DNA from 3 places in the Pseudomonas sp. BB438 genome. Region 2 is predicted to be linked to each of the others. Evidence: riboswitches for the same ligand, from Rfam matches in the RefSeq annotation. Region 2 holds a riboswitch; each other region holds the start of a gene.

Evidence for each region. A riboswitch is a leader RNA that binds a small molecule or an ion and turns the genes downstream of it on or off. The one in region 2 is predicted to bind cobalamin.
Region 1: another riboswitch for cobalamin. It lies ahead of cobO (cob(I)yrinic acid a,c-diamide adenosyltransferase); the one in region 2 lies ahead of cobW (cobalamin biosynthesis protein CobW).
Region 3: another riboswitch for cobalamin. It lies ahead of AC1ZV1_RS04195 (TonB-dependent receptor domain-containing protein); the one in region 2 lies ahead of cobW (cobalamin biosynthesis protein CobW).

What each region holds. Positions count from the first base shown of each region.
Region 1 is NZ_CM170001.1:5,038,899-5,044,616, forward strand. Features, by position in the region: gene cobD (threonine-phosphate decarboxylase CobD) at 1-485, opposite strand, end outside; gene cbiB (adenosylcobinamide-phosphate synthase CbiB) at 485-1,414, opposite strand; gene bluB (5,6-dimethylbenzimidazole synthase) at 1,411-2,061, opposite strand; gene AC1ZV1_RS23205 (cobyrinic acid a,c-diamide synthase CobB) at 2,058-3,350, opposite strand; gene cobO (cob(I)yrinic acid a,c-diamide adenosyltransferase) at 3,379-3,990, opposite strand; cobalamin riboswitch at 4,278-4,499, opposite strand; gene AC1ZV1_RS23215 (ABC transporter permease) at 4,630-5,718, shown strand, end outside.
Region 2 is NZ_CM170001.1:729,948-735,665, forward strand. Features, by position in the region: gene cobN (cobaltochelatase subunit CobN) at 1-1,216, opposite strand, end outside; gene cobW (cobalamin biosynthesis protein CobW) at 1,332-2,384, opposite strand; cobalamin riboswitch at 2,620-2,814, opposite strand; cobalamin riboswitch at 2,886-3,104, shown strand; gene AC1ZV1_RS03550 (CbtB domain-containing protein) at 3,206-3,394, shown strand; gene AC1ZV1_RS03555 (CbtA family protein) at 3,559-4,269, shown strand; gene AC1ZV1_RS03560 (cobalamin biosynthesis protein) at 4,347-4,763, shown strand; gene cobM (precorrin-4 C(11)-methyltransferase) at 4,760-5,506, shown strand; gene AC1ZV1_RS03570 (ATP-binding response regulator) at 5,589-5,718, opposite strand, start outside.
Region 3 is NZ_CM170001.1:860,071-865,788, forward strand. Features, by position in the region: gene tesB (acyl-CoA thioesterase II) at 1-422, shown strand, start outside; gene AC1ZV1_RS04190 (HAD family hydrolase) at 419-1,018, shown strand; gene AC1ZV1_RS04195 (TonB-dependent receptor domain-containing protein) at 1,190-3,046, opposite strand; cobalamin riboswitch at 3,153-3,329, opposite strand; gene dxs (1-deoxy-D-xylulose-5-phosphate synthase) at 3,371-5,281, opposite strand; gene AC1ZV1_RS04205 (Ldh family oxidoreductase) at 5,536-5,718, shown strand, end outside.

The sequences.
Region 1 (5,718 bases), 2.3 Mb from region 2:
ACCACCAGCCAGCCGCCGCGCTCCTGCAGGCGCGCATGCCATTCCAGCAGCACGCCGGCCTCGATGCGCCGGCCGGTGGGGTTGTTCGGGTTGACCACCACCAGCACGTCGAAGCGCTCCAGGTGATGGGGAACTTCCTGGTCGCTGACTTCGCGCAGGATGTGCCCGGCGGCACGCCAGGATTCGGCGTGCTCGGCATAACAGGGCGAAACCACGCCGACCTTGCCCGGGCGACGCAGGCGCGGCAGCAACTGGATCGCCGCCTGGCTGCCGGGCAGCGGCAGCAGCTTCTCGGCGCCGTAGTAACGGCGCGCGGCAGCTTCCAGGCCGTCGCTGTCCTCGGGCAGGCGCATCCATGCTGCTGTCGGCACGCTGGGTAGCGCCCAGGGCCAGGGCGAAATGCCGGTGGACAGGTCCAGCCACTCGGCGAGCGGAATGCCGTATTGCTGCGCCGCTTTGCGCAACCGACCGCCATGTTCGAGCATCAGAGCACTCCCAGAATGAGGATGACCACCAGCCACAGCAGCACGCCCTGGCGCACCAGGGCCAGCGCGCGCCAGATGTCCACGGCGGTCGGCGCCGGGCCTTCGCCCAGCTGCGGGCGCTCATGGAGTTCGCCGTGGTAGCGGGCGGACCCACCGAGCGATACGCCCAGCGCACCCGCGCCAGTCGCCATCACCGGGCCGGCGTTGGGGCTGTCCCACTGCGGTGCCTGCGTGCGCCAGCAGCGCAGGGCAAGACGGGTGTGGCCGAGCAACGCGTAGGTGAATGCCACCAGGCGCGCCGGAAGGTAGTTGAGTACATCGTCGATCTTCGCCGCGGCCCAGCCGAAGCGTTCGAAGCGCGCGTTGCGGTAGCCCCACATGGCGTCGAGGGTGTTGCTCAGGCGATAGAGCACCACGCCCGGCGCGCCGGCGACGACGAACCAGAACAACGCGGCGTACACCGCATCACTGCCGTTCTCCAATACCGATTCGGTGGCGGCGCGGGCCACGGCGGTGTCGTCCAGCTCGGCGGTTTCGCGGCTGACCACGTAGCCCACGCGCAGGCGTGCTTCGTTCAGGTCACCGGCGCGCAGGGCCAGCGCTACCGGCTCGGCGTGCTCGCCCAGGCTGCGCAGGCCCAGCGCGGCGTAAAGCGCCAGCACCTGCACGACCCAGCCGACATAGGGCAGCAGGCTGAGCAGCAGCGCGATCAGGGTCAGCGGGATGACGGCGATGATCCAGGCGGTGACGCCGTGGCTGCGCCAGCCGAGGCCGGGAGTGTCCTTGCCGGCGTCGGCGCGGGAACGATTGAACCGCCGCTCCAGCCGATCCGCCAGGCGCCCGAAGGCCACCAGCGGATGCCAGCGCTTCGGCTCACCGAACAGGGCATCCAGCGCAACGCCGAGGACGCTCAGCAGGGCCAGGCTCATGGCTGTTCTCCCCAGTGGTTCTCGTACAGCAGTTCACCGAGTGCGCGCGGTTGGCGCCAGCCTTCCAGGGCCAGCATGGGCGCCGGGTAGAACTCGCTGACCGGTCCGAGGCAGATCACCGCCACCGCCTCGGCACCGACCGGCAGGCCAAGCAAGTCGCCCAGCGCAGCCGGGTCGAACAGCGATACCCACCCCATGCCCAGGCCTTCGGCGCGCGAGGCCAGCCACAGGTTCTGGATCGCGCAGGACAGCGAGGCCAGGTCCATGTGCGGCAAGGTGCGGCGGCCGAAGACGTGCGCCTCGCGGCCATCCATCAGCGCGGCCACCAGCACTTCGGCGCAATCGAGCACGCCCTCGACCTTGAGCCGCATGAACGCGTCGGAACGCTCGCCCAGTGCCTCGGCGGTGCGCACGCGCTCCTCCTCCACCAGACCGTGGATTGCCTGACGCAGCGCCCGCGAGGTGACGCGGATGAACCGCCACGGTTGCATCAGCCCGACGCTGGGCGCCTGGTGCGCCGCTTCGAGCAGGCGCGCGAGCAGTTCGGGCGCCACTTCGCCCCCACTGAAGTGGCGCATGTCGCGGCGCTCGGCGATGACGCGGTAGAGCGCGGCGCGCTCTTCAAGGCTGTAGGCGTGCTCGGTCATGGTTTCAGCAGGGCGACTGCGGCATCCGGATCGGACGGCAGGTAGAAGTGGATGTAGGAGGCGGTAAGCCGGCCACGGCGGAACACCGCTTCGGCCACGGGCTTGTCGTTGGGACAGACACCACGAGCCAACGGCGCTTCGCTGCTGGTCAGCAGCGAGTGGTGGAAGGTGTGTCCGCGCAGGGTGCCTTCGGGCAGCGCCACCGCCTGCAGCGCCAGCGCGGCGAGACGTTTCTGCATGCGTGCTTCGCCCGGCAGCAGACCGAGCAATTCGGCACGCTCGCCGGCCACGTCGGTCAGCGCGTCGAGCAGATAGAGCATGCCGCCGCATTCGGCGAGGATCGGCTTGCCCATCTCATGGTGGGCGTGGATCGCCTGGGCCATAGCGCGGTTCTCGGCCAGCGCCTGCAGGTGCAGTTCCGGGTAGCCGCCCGGCAGGTAGAGGCTGTCCACGTCCGGCAGCGCTTCATCGCGCAGCGGCGAGAAGAACACCAGCTCGGCGCCCAGCTCACGCAGCAGGTCGAGGTTGGCCTGGTAGAGGAAGGCGAAGGCGTTGTCCCGCGCCACGCCGATGCGCACGCCATCGAGGCGGGAAGACTCGCTGCGCGGTTCGGGCGCGGCAAAGCTCACCGGCAGCGGCAGTTCGGTGCTCGCGCTGGCGGCCAGGGCATCGGCAGCGGCGTCCAGGCGGACGTCGAGGTCGGCCAGCTCATCAGCCTGCACCAGGCCGAGGTGGCGGCTGGGCAGTTCCACGTCGGTATCGCGCGGCAGCGCGCCATACCAGCGAATCCACTCCGGCAGGCTGTCGCGCACCAGGTCGCGGTGACGCTGGCTACCGATGCGGTTGGCAAGCACGCCGGAGAACGGCAGGTCGCTCTGGTAGGTCGCCATGCCAACGGCCATGGCGCCGAAGGTCTGCGCCATGGACTGGCCGTTGATCACGGCCATCACCGGCACATCGAAGCGACGCGCCAGGTCGGCCGCCGAGGGCGAGCCGTCGAACAGGCCCATCACGCCTTCGATGAGGATCAGGTCGGCCTCGCCGGCCGCTTCCCAGAGCAGGCGACGACTGTCGTCCTCACCGACCATCCACAGGTCCAGCTGGTAGACCGGCGCGTCGCTGGCGCGGGCGAGGATCATCGGATCGAGGAAATCCGGGCCGCACTTGAACACCCGCACCTTGCGCCCGAGGCGGGTGTGCAGGCGCGCCAGGGCGGCGGTCACGGTGGTCTTGCCCTGGCCGGATGCAGGGGCAGCAATCAACAGTGCGGGGCATTGGCGCGAGGTCATCGGGCACGCTCCGCCACAACGAACGGCATCAGAACTCCACCCCTTTCTGCGCCTTGATACCGGCCTTGAAGGCATGCTTCACCAGGCCCATCTCGGTCACGGTGTCGGCGGCGTCGAGCATCGCCGGCTGCGCACCGCGCCCGGTGGCGACCACGTGCTGCATCGGCGGCCGGGCGGCGATATCGGCCAGCACCGTGTCCAGTTCCAGGTAGCCGTGCTTGAGCGCGATGTTCACCTCATCCAGGACTACCAGGCCGACCTCGGGGTCGGCCAGCAACTGGCGCGCCACGTCCCAGGCGAATTGCGCCTTGGCGATGTCGCGCTGGCGGTCCTGGGTTTCCCAGGTGAAGCCTTCACCCATCACGTGGAAGCTGACTTCCTCGGGGAAACGGCGGAAGAACGCCTCCTCGCCCGTGGTGGCGGCGCCCTTGATGAACTGCACCACGCCCACCTTCATGCCGTGCCCCAGCGCGCGGGCGACCATGCCAAAGGCGGAGCTGCTCTTGCCCTTGCCGTTGCCGCTGTTGACCAGAAACACGCCGCGCTCGCCCTGGGCCTGGGCGATCTTCTCGTCGACTACCGCCTTCTTGCGCTGCATGCGCGAGCGATGGCGCTCGTCCTTTTCCGGGGATTCAGTCATGGCAAGGTTCCTTCTGAAACGGCTTGTACGGATGAACGGGATGGCACAGCCGTCAGGCTGCCAGCCGGGTGGCAGCGAACGGGGGATGGAATGGGCAGGGATGCACCGCAGGCACGCAGAAGCGCCATGCAGCAGTGGTCGCCCAGCACGAGGGCTGTCGACCTGAGGAATAGGGAATTCACCTGAAGGATTCTCCGCCGCTCTCACCCGCGCGGCACTGACCAGTCGGGGCAGGCGGAGGACGGCAACGCGCGGCGCAGGGCCGGCGTCGGCAGCGCCTCCCGCGATGCCATGCGATGCAGCAGGCCGGTCTCCGGGCTTGCGAGAGGAAGCGTCTGGCGTTTCCGAAGAACCGCGCCTTCCCATGCCGAGGCACAGTGGCAGTTTGCGGTTCGAAGCTCGCTTACCGTTGCGGGGGCAGCGCCGGAATGGTCGAACGCATCGACTTCACCGGCTTCCCTGTTTCACTCGCGGCTTGCGCCGAGAGCACCTGAAGCAGGCGCGCAGCTTAGTGGCTGGCGGCCTGGGGCGTCAATTGAACAGACTGCCGCTGGGCTCCTTGCGCGAGGCGGCAAGGGCTCTAGAAAGCCTCACACAAGTCAAGTGGTCAGGCCGCGTAAGTTCGCTAGAATGCGAGTCATGACGACGACCGCCCAACCCGGCCAGCTTCAGTACGACACGTCCGCCACCCCGCCGTTGATGCATGTCAGCGGTGACTGGACGCTCGCGCACTTTGCCACGCTCGAGGCTCAGGTGGCCGCACAGCGCAGTGCCGAATCGCCCGGCGCGCTGGACTTCACCGGTCTTGGGGCGCTGGACACCGCCGGCGCCGCCCTGCTCGCCGAGATCATCGGCGGCGCGCGCATGAGCCAGCTGGAGCAGATCGCCCGCAACCTGCCCGCCGAACGCCAGGCGCTGCTGCGAACCGTCGGCAGCGCGATCACCCAGTGCCGGCTCGACGAAAAGGCCCCGCCGCCCGGCAATGCGCTGGTCGATGTGCTGGAGCGCATCGGCATCGCCTCGCTCACGTTCAAGGACCATCTGATCGGCGTGCTGGGTTTCATCGGCCTGACTCTGCAGACGCTGCTGCGCAACCTGCTGCGTCCGCGTCGCTGGCGACTGACCTCGCTGGCCGCACACATGGAAGAAACCGGGCTGGACGCGGTGCCGATCGTCGCCCTGCTGACGTTCATGGTCGGCGCCGTGGTGGCCTTCCTCGGCGCCACGGTGCTGCAGAAGTTCGGTGCGGCGATCTACACGGTCGACCTGGTGGGGTTCTCCTTCCTCCGCGAGTTCGGTGTATTGCTCACGGCGATCCTGCTCGCCGGCCGCACCGCCAGTGCCTTCACCGCGCAGATCGGCTCGATGAAGGCCAATCAGGAAATCGACGCCATCCAGGCCCTGGGGCTGGATCCCGTCGAGCTGCTGGTACTGCCGCGTGTACTTGCCCTGCTGCTGACCCTGCCGATGCTGACTTTCCTGGCGATGATCTCCGGCATCTTCGGTGGCGGCGTGGTCTGCGCACTGAGCCTGGACATCTCGCCGCGCATGTTCCTCTACATGCTGCAGAACGACATCGCCGTGCAGCACTTCCTGGTCGGCATCGTCAAAGCCCCGGTGTTCGCCTTCATCATCGCCGTGATCGGCTGCCTGGAAGGCTTCCGCGTCAGCGGCAGCGCGCAGTCGGTGGGCGAGCACACCACGTCCAGCGTGGTCCAGTCGATCTTC
Region 2 (5,718 bases):
GCGCCGCCGCCGGCGTGTCGAGGCCGACACCATTGCCGATGCGCCCGTCGCGGGTTGGGTAATTGGCCAGGATCAGCGCCACGCGCTTGTCGGCGTTGGCCTTGCGCGAGAGCAGCATCCAGCGCCGCGCCAGTTCGGCGACGAAGTCCATCCCCGGCCGGTGTGGCAGGTAGCAGACCACGTCGCTCTGGCTGCGCTCGCTGCGCCAGGCCAGGCCCTTGAAGCTGATCGGCCGGGTGATGAGGCGGCCGTCCAGCTCCGGTAGCGCGATGTGCATGGCCAGGTCGCGCGGGCCGAGGCCCTGAGGGTTGGCGCGCCAGAGGTCGAGGTTGTCCAGCGAGCAGATGGCCTGCAGCACCGGTACGTCGCGGCGGAAGGGCCGGTCCTGCGGCGCTTCCGGATTCGACTGGGCGAAGCCGGTGGTGTTGATGATCAGCTCGGCGTCGGCGCTGTCCAGCAGGCTTTCCACCGTATCCAGGCACGCGGCTTCCTTGAGGCTGGCCACGGCGATGGGCAGCGGGTTGATGCCCTGCGCCTGCAGGCGTTCGCAGAAGGTGTCGATGAACCCGGTGTTCGCCGCTTGCAGGTGCGTGCGATAGAACAGCAGGGCGGCGACCGGGCACTCGGGGTTCCAATCGGCCTGCCAGCGGGCGAGGTCGCAGCTGCCGACGTGCGGGTGATAGACCGCCACGCGCGGCAGGGTCTGTGGTTCGTGCCAGGCGTAGTCGCGTTGCAGATGGCGATTGGCGAGGCAGGCGAAGAACTGCCGGGCATTGTCCATGCCGCCCTGGCGCAGATACTGCCAGAGGCGCTCGGCATCCTGCGGCGGGACGCTGCACAGGGCGGCGAGTTCGGGGTCGGGCTTGTCGTCGCCGGGCACCGCGATCAGCGTGGTGCCGCGCTCGGCCAGCGCCACCAGTTGCTCCATGCCGTAGCGCCAGTAACCGACGCCGCCATGCACCGAGATCAGGATGACCTTGGCGTGCTGCAGCACTTCGTCGACGTAGAGGTCCACCGAGGCGTGATTCTGCAACTGCATGGGGTTGGCCAGGCGCAGGCTCGGGTAGTCCTCCGGCAGCGCGCGAGCGGCCTCGGCGAGCAGCGCCAGGTGCGAATCGCCGCTGCAGAGGATCACCAGTTCGGCGGGCGTCTGGGCCAGGTGGGCGATGCCGTCGTCGGGGACGAAGCCGCCGGGTTGAGTGCGCAGCAGGTGCATGGGGGTGCTCGGTTTCTAGCGCTTCGTAGGAGCGAGGGGGCGCCTAGCTCTTGCTCGCGAACCAATCCCCGCTGCGAGGCTGTTCGCGAGCAAGCTCGCTCCTACAAAAGCGGTGTTACGCCAGGGCGGTACGCAGTTCGTTGGCGATGGTGTCCTGGTCCAGCTCCTGGCCGATCACCACCAGGCGGGTGCTGCGGGTTTCGTCACTGCGCCAGGCGCGGTCGAAGTGCTTGTCGAAGCGCTTGCCGACGCCCTGCACCAGCAGGCGCATGGGTTTGCCGGGGATGGCGACGAAGCCCTTGATGCGCAGCACGGCGTGACGCTCGACCAGCGCGTTCAGCGCGTCGAGCAGGGCGCGCTCTTCCACTTCCGGGAGGTCGACGTGGAAGGAGTCGAACTCGTCGTGGTCATGATCTTCGTGACCCTCGTGATCGTGGTGGGTCGGGCGGCTGTCGATGTGCAGCTCGGCCTCGGCGTTCAGCCCCAGCAGCACCGAGAGCGGCAGTTGGCCGGAACTGGCTTCGATGATTTTCACCGCCGGCGGCAGTTCTTCAGCGACCTCGGCGCGTACGCGGGCCAGCGCGTCGGCGTCCAGCAGGTCGGCCTTGTTCAGCACCACCAGGTCGGCGCTGGCCAGCTGGTCCTCGAAGAGTTCGTGCAGCGGCGACTCGTGGTCCAGGTTCGGGTCCTGCTGGCGCTGCTGGTCCACCTGCTCGGGGTGGGCGGCGAAGGTGCCGGCGGCCACGGCCGGGCTGTCGACCACGGTGATCACCGCGTCCACGGTGCAGGCGTTGCGGATTTCCGGCCACTGGAAGGCCTGTACCAGCGGCTTGGGCAGGGCGAGGCCGGAGGTCTCGATGAGGATCTGGTCGAGGTCGCCACGGCGCGCCACCAGCTCGCGCATCACCGGGAAGAACTCTTCCTGCACGGTGCAGCACAGGCAGCCGTTGGCCAGCTCGAAGACGCGGCCGACCGCTTCTTCTTCGCTGCAACCGATGGAGCACTGCTTGAGGATCTCGCCGTCGATGCCCAGCTCGCCGAATTCGTTGACGATCACCGCGATGCGACGGCCTTCGGCGTTATCGAGCATATGGCGGAGCAGGGTGGTCTTACCGACCCCGAGGAAGCCGGTGACGATGGTGACGGGGAGTTTGGCCAGGGTTTTCATGCGCGCCTCGCAAGCGGAAGTTTGAAGGCGGATGAAGGGCGCGCGCGCGGGTTCGCCGCGCAACGAAGGTCGCCACCGGATCACCCCGCCCGGTTGTCTGTTGATAACGAACCGGTTCCGGATCTCGCGAGCCAGAGCCAGGCAAGGCGGAGGATTGGCGGGGACGCGGAGTTGACTGTGGTCAATGAGCAGTCCACGACGATCCTCCAGCGCAGCCTGGCCGACGCGCAGCAGATCGAAAACCAGTCACGAGGCAGGTCTCCTGGCTCACAGCCCTTGATCGTCTCTTCGCCTTCCCGCCCGAATCGGCAGTGGCGCATGAAGAGACAGGCTGTTCACAGTTGCGGGGGCAGCCGTGGCGCATCCGAAGATTTCCACGTTCCCTCTTAGCTCCGGCCAGCGCCGGAGAACCTCGAAGGGAGGAAGGCTACGCAGCGCGGCCGGGACGGTCAATCGCCGGGGATCGGTTGACGCGCAGTTGACGCTGCGTGACTGCCGTGGTCAGCTAGCGCGGTTTCAGGTGTCTCGCGCCGACGCGTGCGAGGTGAAACGGGAAGCCGGTGCGTCCGCAAGGACCAGTCCGGCGCTGCCCCCGCAACGGTAAGCGCATCGAGGGTCGTCAGTAGCCACTGTGCCAAGGCATGGGAAGGCTGGCCCATCCGGCGAGAGTTTCTCGCTGGCGTCGCAAGCCCGGAGACCGGCCTGGAATCCTCACATTTTGGCAAACCCGCGGTGGGCGGGCGCAGGCCGTGGCGCGACCGATCCGGCGCGTTCGAATGCGTTCAACCTCTGCGTTCTCACTCTTTTCAGAGGGAACGTTCATGTCCAGCAGCATCCTGACGCAACAGGCGTCGAGTACTTCCATCCCCCTTTCCAAGCGCATCAGCCTGGCCGTTGGCGCCAGCCTGCTCGGTGCGCTGCTGGTGTACTTCGCCGGCTTCTCGCACATCGACGCGGTACACAACGCCGCCCACGATACTCGCCACAGCGCAGGCTTCCCCTGCCACTGATGCGGTTCTGAGTTCAATCGGCTGCGCGTCGGCCAGGCTGCGTTGGAGAATCGCCGTGGACGGCTCATGGACAGCAGTCCACTCCGCGTCCCCGGCGATCCTTCGTCTTGCCTGGCTCTAGCTCGCTCGATTCGATGGCTCGGAGAAGGAAAAGGAACGAACCCATGATCAAACGAATCGCCCAGACCGCCGGTTTCGCCGGTCTGATTGCCGCGCTGGTGCTCACCGTGGTCCAGCTGCTGTGGGTATCCCCGCTGATTCTGAAGGCGGAAACCTACGAAAAGTCCGAACCCGCCGCCGCGCTGGTCGAAGAGCACGTCCATGAGCATGCCGATGGCGCCGTCGCCGGCCATCAGCACGATGCGGAAGCCTGGGAGCCGGAAGATGGCTGGCAGCGCATCCTCTCCACCACCGGCGGCAACCTGGTGGTCGCGGTGGGTTTCGCGCTGATGCTCGCGGGCCTGTTCACCCTGCGTGAGCCGGGCAAGACCTCCGAAGGCCTGCTCTGGGGCCTCGCCGGTTTCGCCGTGTTCACCCTGGCGCCGTCCCTCGGCCTGCCGCCGGAAGTCCCCGGCACCGCCGCCGCTGACCTGACCCTGCGGCAGACCTGGTGGATCGGCACTGCCGCCGCCACCGCCGCCGGTCTCGCGCTGCTGGTGTTCGGCCGCCACTGGGCGCTACGTATCGTCGGACTCGCCCTGCTGGTGGTGCCGCACGTGATCGGTGCGCCGCAGCCGGACGTGCATTCCAGCCTCGCACCGGAAAGCCTGGCTCACGAGTTCATCGTCGCCTCGCTGGTCACCAACGCGGTGTTCTGGGCTGCACTCGGCCTGATCGCTGCCTGGCTGTTCCGTCGCTTCGCACCCTCGGCCTGATCCAGGCGCTATGCTCGACCCCGCAGCCGGCCCGGCCGTCTGCGGGGTTTTTATTTTCATCTGCAAGGAGAGCGACCATGACGCTGGTTGCCGGCCTCGGTTGCCGCCGCGGCTGCCCGCTCGACGAACTGCAAGCCCTGCTGCGCGATACGCTGGCCGAAGCAGGTCTCGACGAGTCGAACCTCACCGCGCTGGCCAGCGCCACGCTGAAGGCTGACGAAGTCGGGCTGACTGCCCTGGCAGCCGCCCTCGACCTGCCGCTGGTGCTGTTCACGCCGCCGCAGCTCGCGACCTGCGAGAAGCGCCTGGGGGATCCGTCGGACGTCGTGCGTGCGACCAGTGGCAGTGCCAGCGTGGCCGAGGCCGCGGCGTTGCTGCAGGCCGAGGCCCAGGGTGGCGCGCCGGCACGCCTGCTGGTGGGCAAGCGTCGCAGCGAGCAAGCCACCTGCGCACTCGCCTTCATCCCCGTCGAATCCGCACAGGAGCCGTCATGACGGTCTATTTCATCGGCGCCGGCCCGGGCGACCCCGAACTCATCACGGTCAAGGGCCAGCGGCTGATCCGCACCTGCCCGGTGATCCTCTACGCCGGCTCCCTGGTGCCGCCGGCGGTGCTGGATGGGCATAGCGCCGAGCGTGTGGTGAATACCGCCGAGCTGAACCTGGACGAGATCGTCGAGCTGCTGGCGCAGGCCGAGACCGAGGGCAAGGACGTAGCGCGCGTGCACTCCGGCGACCCGTCGCTGTACGGCGCCATCGGCGAGCAGATTCGTCACCTGCGCGAGTTGGGTATTGCTTACGAGATCGTCCCCGGCGTGACCGCGACCTCCGCCTGCGCGGCGATCCTGGGTTGCGAGCTGACCCTGCCGGATATCTCGCAGACGCTGATCCTCACCCGCTACGCCAGCCGGACGCGCATGCCCGAGGGCGAGTCCCTCGCCGAGCTGGCCCAACACCGCGCGACCCTGGCCATTCACCTGGGCGTCGGCCAGCTGGCGAACATCGTCGCCGAGCTGCTGCCGCACTACGGCGCGGACTGCCCCATCGCGGTGATCCACCGTGCCAGCTGGCCGGACCAGGACCAGGTCACCGGCACCCTCGGTGACATCCTGCCCAAGGCAGAGGCCAAGGACTTCAGGCGTACGGCGCTGATCCTGGTGGGCCGGGTGCTGGGCGCGGAGGGCTTTGCCGATTCGTCGCTGTACAGCGCGGGGCATGCGCACCTGTATCGGCCGTAGATGCGCTTCGCAGCAGCGAGCTCGCCCGCGAACCACCCGGCTCTGGAGTCACGGAGAGGGTGGTTCGCGAGCAGGCTCGCTCCTACAGGTACTGCTCGGCCTGGTCGTCCAGCGGTTCGAGGTCGCCCAGCTGCTCATCGATCATCGCCTTCAACTGCTCGGCCGCCAGCGGCTTGTGCAGCAGCGGCCAGCCGTGGGCGGCGGCCTGGGCG
Region 3 (5,718 bases), 130 kb from region 2:
ACAAGCTGCTCTATCCCAAGCCCATCGAAATTCGCCCGGTGACCGAGAACGACCCGTACGATCCGGAGGTCGGCGAGCCGATCAAGTACCTGTGGCTGCGCGCCGATGGCAAGCTGCCGGACATCCCGGCGCTGCACAAGTACATCCTCGCCTACGCCTCGGACTTCGGCTTCCTCACCACCTCGCTGCTGCCCCACGGCCGCTCGGTGTGGCAGAAGGACATGCAGGTCGCCACCATCGACCATTCCGTGTGGTTCCACCGCGACCTGCGCGCGGACGAGTGGCTGCTCTACGCCATCGACAGTCCCTGGGCCGGCAATGGCCGCGGCTTCGTGCGCGGCAGCATCTTCAACCGTGACGGCCAACTGGTCGCGTCCTCGACCCAGGAAGGCCTGATCCGCCGCCGCGAGGACTGGGCATGACGCTGGACAGCATCCGCCACTGGGTGTTCGACATGGACGGCACCCTGACCCTGGCCGTGCACGATTTCCCGTCGATCAAGCGGGCCCTGGGGATTCCCCAGGAGCACGACATCCTCACCCACCTGGCTGCGCTGCCGGAGGACGAGGCGGCGGCCAAGCATGCCTGGCTGCTGGAGCACGAGCGCGAACTGGCGGTGGCTTCCACCGCCGCACCGGGTGCCGTTGAACTGGTGCGCGCGCTGCATGGCGCCGGCTATCGCCTGGGCATCCTCACCCGCAATGCCCACGAGCTGGCGCTGATCACGCTGGCGGCGATTGGTATCGGTGATTGCTTCCTGACCGAGGATGTTCTCGGCCGTGGCGAGGCCGATCCCAAGCCCAGCCCGGACGGCCTGCTGCGTCTCGCCGCGCGCTGGGACGTGGCGCCGCAGCGGATGCTGATGGTCGGCGACTACCGCTTCGACCTCTACTGCGCCCGCGCCGCGGGTGCGCACAGCGCGCTGGTGAACCTCACCGAGAACCCTTGGCCGGAGCTGACCGACTGGCACGCGCAGGACTGCGCGGAGCTCGGGCGGATGGCGGGGCTTCTGGGCTGAGTCCGCTGCCGTGCGGGTTCGCGAGCAAGCTCGCTCCTGCGACGAGCAGCGCGGTCTGTCGGTGTAATTCGAACCTGTAGGAGCGAGCTTGCTCGCGAATAGCCCGCGCACCGATGCTCCCTGTAGGAGCGCCCCATGGGCCGCTCCTACAGGGGAAATGCCGATGTGGCCTTACAGCTCCGGCGTCCAGGTCACCGCCAGCAGCGCGGTGCGGCCGGGTTCCTGGTAGGGGCGGGCTTCGCCGAAGTAGTCGGTGGGGCTGGTCGGGCGCAGGTAGTCGCCCAGGGTGTAGTCGCGGTCCAGGACGTTATCCAGCTTCAGGTCGACGCGAATCTCGCTGCTGGCCAGCCAACTGGTGCGCAGGTCGAGCACGCCGTAGCCGGACAGCTCGCGGGTGTTGGCCGCGTCGTCGTAGCGCTGGCTGACCGCGCGCCAGGTGCCACCGACGCCGAAGACGCCGAACTGGCGGTCGAGGTCCAGGCTCAGGGTACGGCGCGCGCGGTACGGCAGAGTATGGCCGGTGTCGCGGTCGCGCGGGTCGATCAGGCTCAGGCCGAGCGCGGCCTGCCAGCCGAGCACGTCGCGGGCGACGCTGGCCTCGAAGCCATCGATGCGCGCCTTGTTGATGTTCTCCGGCTGATTGCTGTTGCTGTCCCAGGCAATCATGTCGTCGATCTCGGTGCGGTACAGCGAGGCCTCCAGGTGCGTGCCTTCGATGTCGCCGCGCCATTGCAGCTCGTAGGTCTTCGAGGTCTCGGCCTTGAGGTCCGGGTTGCTCGCGCCGGGGTAGTAGAGGTCGCTGAAGGTCGGTGCGCGGAAGCCCTCGCCGTAGCTGGCGATCCAGGTCTGGTTGTCGCCCACCGGCAGGCTGAAGGCGGCGTTCCAGCTGTTCTGGCTGCCGTAGGCCTGGTTGTTGTCATGGCGGATGCCCAGCTCGGTGCCGAAACTGTCGCCCTTGAAACTGTGCTGGGCGAAGAAGGCACGGTTGCTGCGCTGGTCGTCGGCGAACGCGGTGGTGCCGTCGACCTGGTCTTCGTACCAGTCGGCGCCCAGGGCCAACTGGTTGGCGTCGTCCAGCTGCAGGCGGTTGATCCAGCTCGCCGAATGGCGGGTGGTTTCCAGCGTGCCGTTGTTCCAGCTGTCGGCAGCGCCCACGGCCTTGTTGCGGTCGAAGCTGCGACCCAGTTCCAGGCGGCTGTTCCAGATTTTCGTGATCTGGCCGTCGAGGTAGGCGCTGTAGCTGCTGACGCGAAATTCGTCGCGGGGCGAACCCGGCTCGAAATTGTAGGCGTCGTCGTATTCGTTCTTGCCGCGCTGGTCGTTGAGGTTCAGGCCGGCCTTCCAGTCCTCGCTGAAGCGATGGTCCAGGTTCAGGTGCACGGCCTTGTTGCGCTGGGCATCGTGGTCGTTGTCGGCGCCGACGTTGTCACTGGTGCGGTCCCAGCCCTGGCTTTCGTCGAGGCTGCCGCCGAGGTTGTAGCGGGTCTGCGCGTCACCGCCGGAGAGGTTCAGGCTGCGCTCGAAGGTGCCGTGGCTGCCGGCGGCCAGGCGCACTTCGGGGTGCAGGCCGGCTTCGCCGCGGCGGGTGAAGATCTGGATGACCCCGCCGATGGCGTCGGCGCCGTACAGGGCTGAGCGCGGGCCGCGGGTCACTTCGACGCGCTCGATGCTGTCGATGCTCAGGTAGTCCAGGCGGGCGATGCCGCTGCTGGCCGAGGCGATGCGCTGGCCGTCCACCAGGACCAGGGTCTGCGCGGTGCTGGCGCCACGCACGGAGTAGGAGACCACGCCGCCGGAGCTGCCCATCTGCACGCCGGGCACGCGGGCGAGCAGGGCGGGGACACTGCGCACCTGCAGGCGTTCGATGTCGGCGCGGGTGAACACGCTGTTGGCCGAGGTGGCCTCGGCGCGCGGCTGGGCCTGGCGGGCGGAAGTGATCACCTGGTCGGAGAGCGTGTAGATGTCGCCAGCGGCGAAGGCCATGCCGGGCAGCAGGCTGGTGGCCAGGGCGAGTCGGGTCAGTTTCATGGAGCGTCCTCAAAAGCGGTCGGATGACTTTCGAGGAGGGCGTGGCAAGGGCGGCAGGCCGCACTTGACGGTGCGGCCCTCCGCAACACCTGTCGGGGCGTGTCGAGGGCGGTCTCCGGGCTGCCGACGTCACATCGCCGCCTTCCCACATTCGTGCAGTGGCTCATGGCGATGCTGCACGCCCGCAGGGAGTGCGTCGGTTACCGTTGCGGGGGCAGCGCAGGTCTTTCACCTGCTTCCCGTTACCTCGAACGAAAACGGGCGCACCTTAGTCGGTGCGCCCGTTGCTGGCAATACTCCGGGGGAGGGATGCGCCGATCGGTCTCAGCGGTTGCCGAGGGCCTCCAGGCGCGCCTTCACCGAGGCTTCGATGCCGGCGGCGTCCAGGCCGCACTCCGCAAGCATCTGCGCAGGCTTGGCGTGCTCGACGTAGTAGTCCGGCAGGCCCAGGTGCAGGATCGGCTGCTGGAGGTTCTCGCGAGCGAGGAATTCGCTGACGGCGGCGCCGGCGCCACCCATCACCGAGTTCTCCTCGATGGTCACCAGCAACTCGTGGCTGGCGGCCAGCTGGCGCACCAGTGCCTCGTCCAGCGGCTTGACGAAGCGCATGTCGGCGACCGTGGCGTCGAACTGCTCGGCCACTTTCAGCGCTTCGGCCAGCTGCACGCCGAACACCAGGAAGGCGACCTTGCCGGCCGTGCCTTCACGGCGCACCACGCCCTTGCCGATCTCGACCGATTCCAGCGCTGCCTCGATGGGGGCGTTGGGGCCAGTGCCGCGCGGGTAGCGCACCGCCGCCGGGCCTTCGAAGTGATGGCCGGTGGTCAGCAGCTTGCGCAGTTCGTTCTCGTCGCTGGGCGTCATCACCAGCATGCCGGGGATGCAGCGCAGGTAGGAGAGGTCGAAGCTGCCGGCGTGGGTCGGGCCGTCTTCGCCCACCAGACCGGCGCGGTCGATGGCGAACAGCACGTCGAGGTTCTGCACCGCGACGTCGTGGATCAACTGGTCGTAGCCGCGCTGCAGGAAGGTGGAGTAGATCGCCACCACCGGCTTGGCGCCGTCACAGGCCATGCCGGCCGCCAGGGTCACGGCGTGCTGCTCGGCGATGGCGACGTCGAAGTAGCGGTCGGGGAACCTGTCGGCGAAGGCGACCAGGTCGGAGCCTTCCTTCATCGCCGGGGTTATACCGACCAGGCGCGGGTCCTGGGCAGCCATGTCGCACAGCCACTGGCCGAACACACTGGAGTACTTCGGCCCGCCGGCCTTCTTCGGCACGGCGTGGGCGGGGGCGCCTTCGGGTTCGAGCTTGGTGATGGCGTGGTAGCCGATCGGATCGATCTCGGCGGGGCCGAAGCCCTTGCCCTTCTTGGTCACCACGTGAAGGAACTGCGGGCCCTTGAGGTCACGCATGTTGCGCAGGGTGGCGATCAGGGTCGGCAGGTCGTGGCCGTCGATGGGGCCGATGTAGTTCCAGCCCAGTTCCTCGAAGAGCGTGCCGGGGACCAGCATGCCCTTGGCGTATTCCTCGGTGCGGCGGGCGATCTCCCAGGCGCCGGGCAGGCGCGAGAGCACTTTCTTGCTGCCTTCGCGCATGCTGCTGTAGGTGCGGCTGGAGAGGATCTTGGCCAGGTAGTTGGACAGGCCGCCGACATTGTTCGAGATCGACATGTCGTTGTCGTTGAGGATCACCAGCATGTCGGCCTTGACCTCCGACGCGTGGTTGAGCGCCTCGAAGGCCATGCCGGCAGTCAGTGCGCCGTCGCCGATCACCGCGACCGACTTGCGCCCGGAGCCCTGCATGCGTGCCGCGATGGCCATGCCGAGGGCGGCGCTGATGGAGGTGCTGGAGTGACCGACGCCGAAGGTGTCGTACTCGCTCTCCGAGCGGCGCGGGAAGGCGGCCAGGCCGTCCTTCTGGCGCAGGCTGCCCATGCGCTCGCGGCGACCGGTGAGGATCTTGTGCGGGTAGGCCTGGTGGCCCACATCCCACACCAGACGGTCATCCGGGGTGTCGAAGACGTAGTGCAGGGCGACTGTCAGTTCGATGACGCCCAGGCCCGCGCCGAAGTGGCCGCCGGTCTGGCCGACGCTGTACAGCAGGTACTGGCGCAGTTCGTCAGCGAGCGTCAGCAGCTCCGCTTCGCCCAGCCGGCGCAGCTCGACCGGCGTGCTGGCGCGGTCGAGCAGGGGCGTGGCAGGGCGCTCGCGGGGAATCTCGTGAAACGTCGTGGGCATCAGGCTGATCGTTATGAGAAGGCAAAGATGCGGAAGTTTACCCGAAGCTCCGGATTGGCCCAAGCAACGTGGGGCCAATCCTTCGGACGACCGGATGGTCGGGTTGGGGGCGCAGGGCTGTGCCGAAATCGTCGCCGCCACCGGCGATTGCGCGCAAGCGGTGCAGGGTGCGAGGCGCCATGGTAGACAGGATCACCGACCGGCGGCGGATTGCCGCAGCTTTTTCAGCACTCGAGGAGAATGGCGTGACCCGAATGAGCCTGGATGAATTGCGCGACTTGTCGGTGGCGATCCTGCGCCACAACGGCTTCAGTGAACCCCACGTGCAGGCGGTGACCGACACCGTGCTGGCCGGCGAGCGCGATGGCTGCACGTCCCACGGCGTGTGGCGGCTGCTGGGCTGCATTCACACCGTGCGTGCCGGCAAGGTCGTGCCC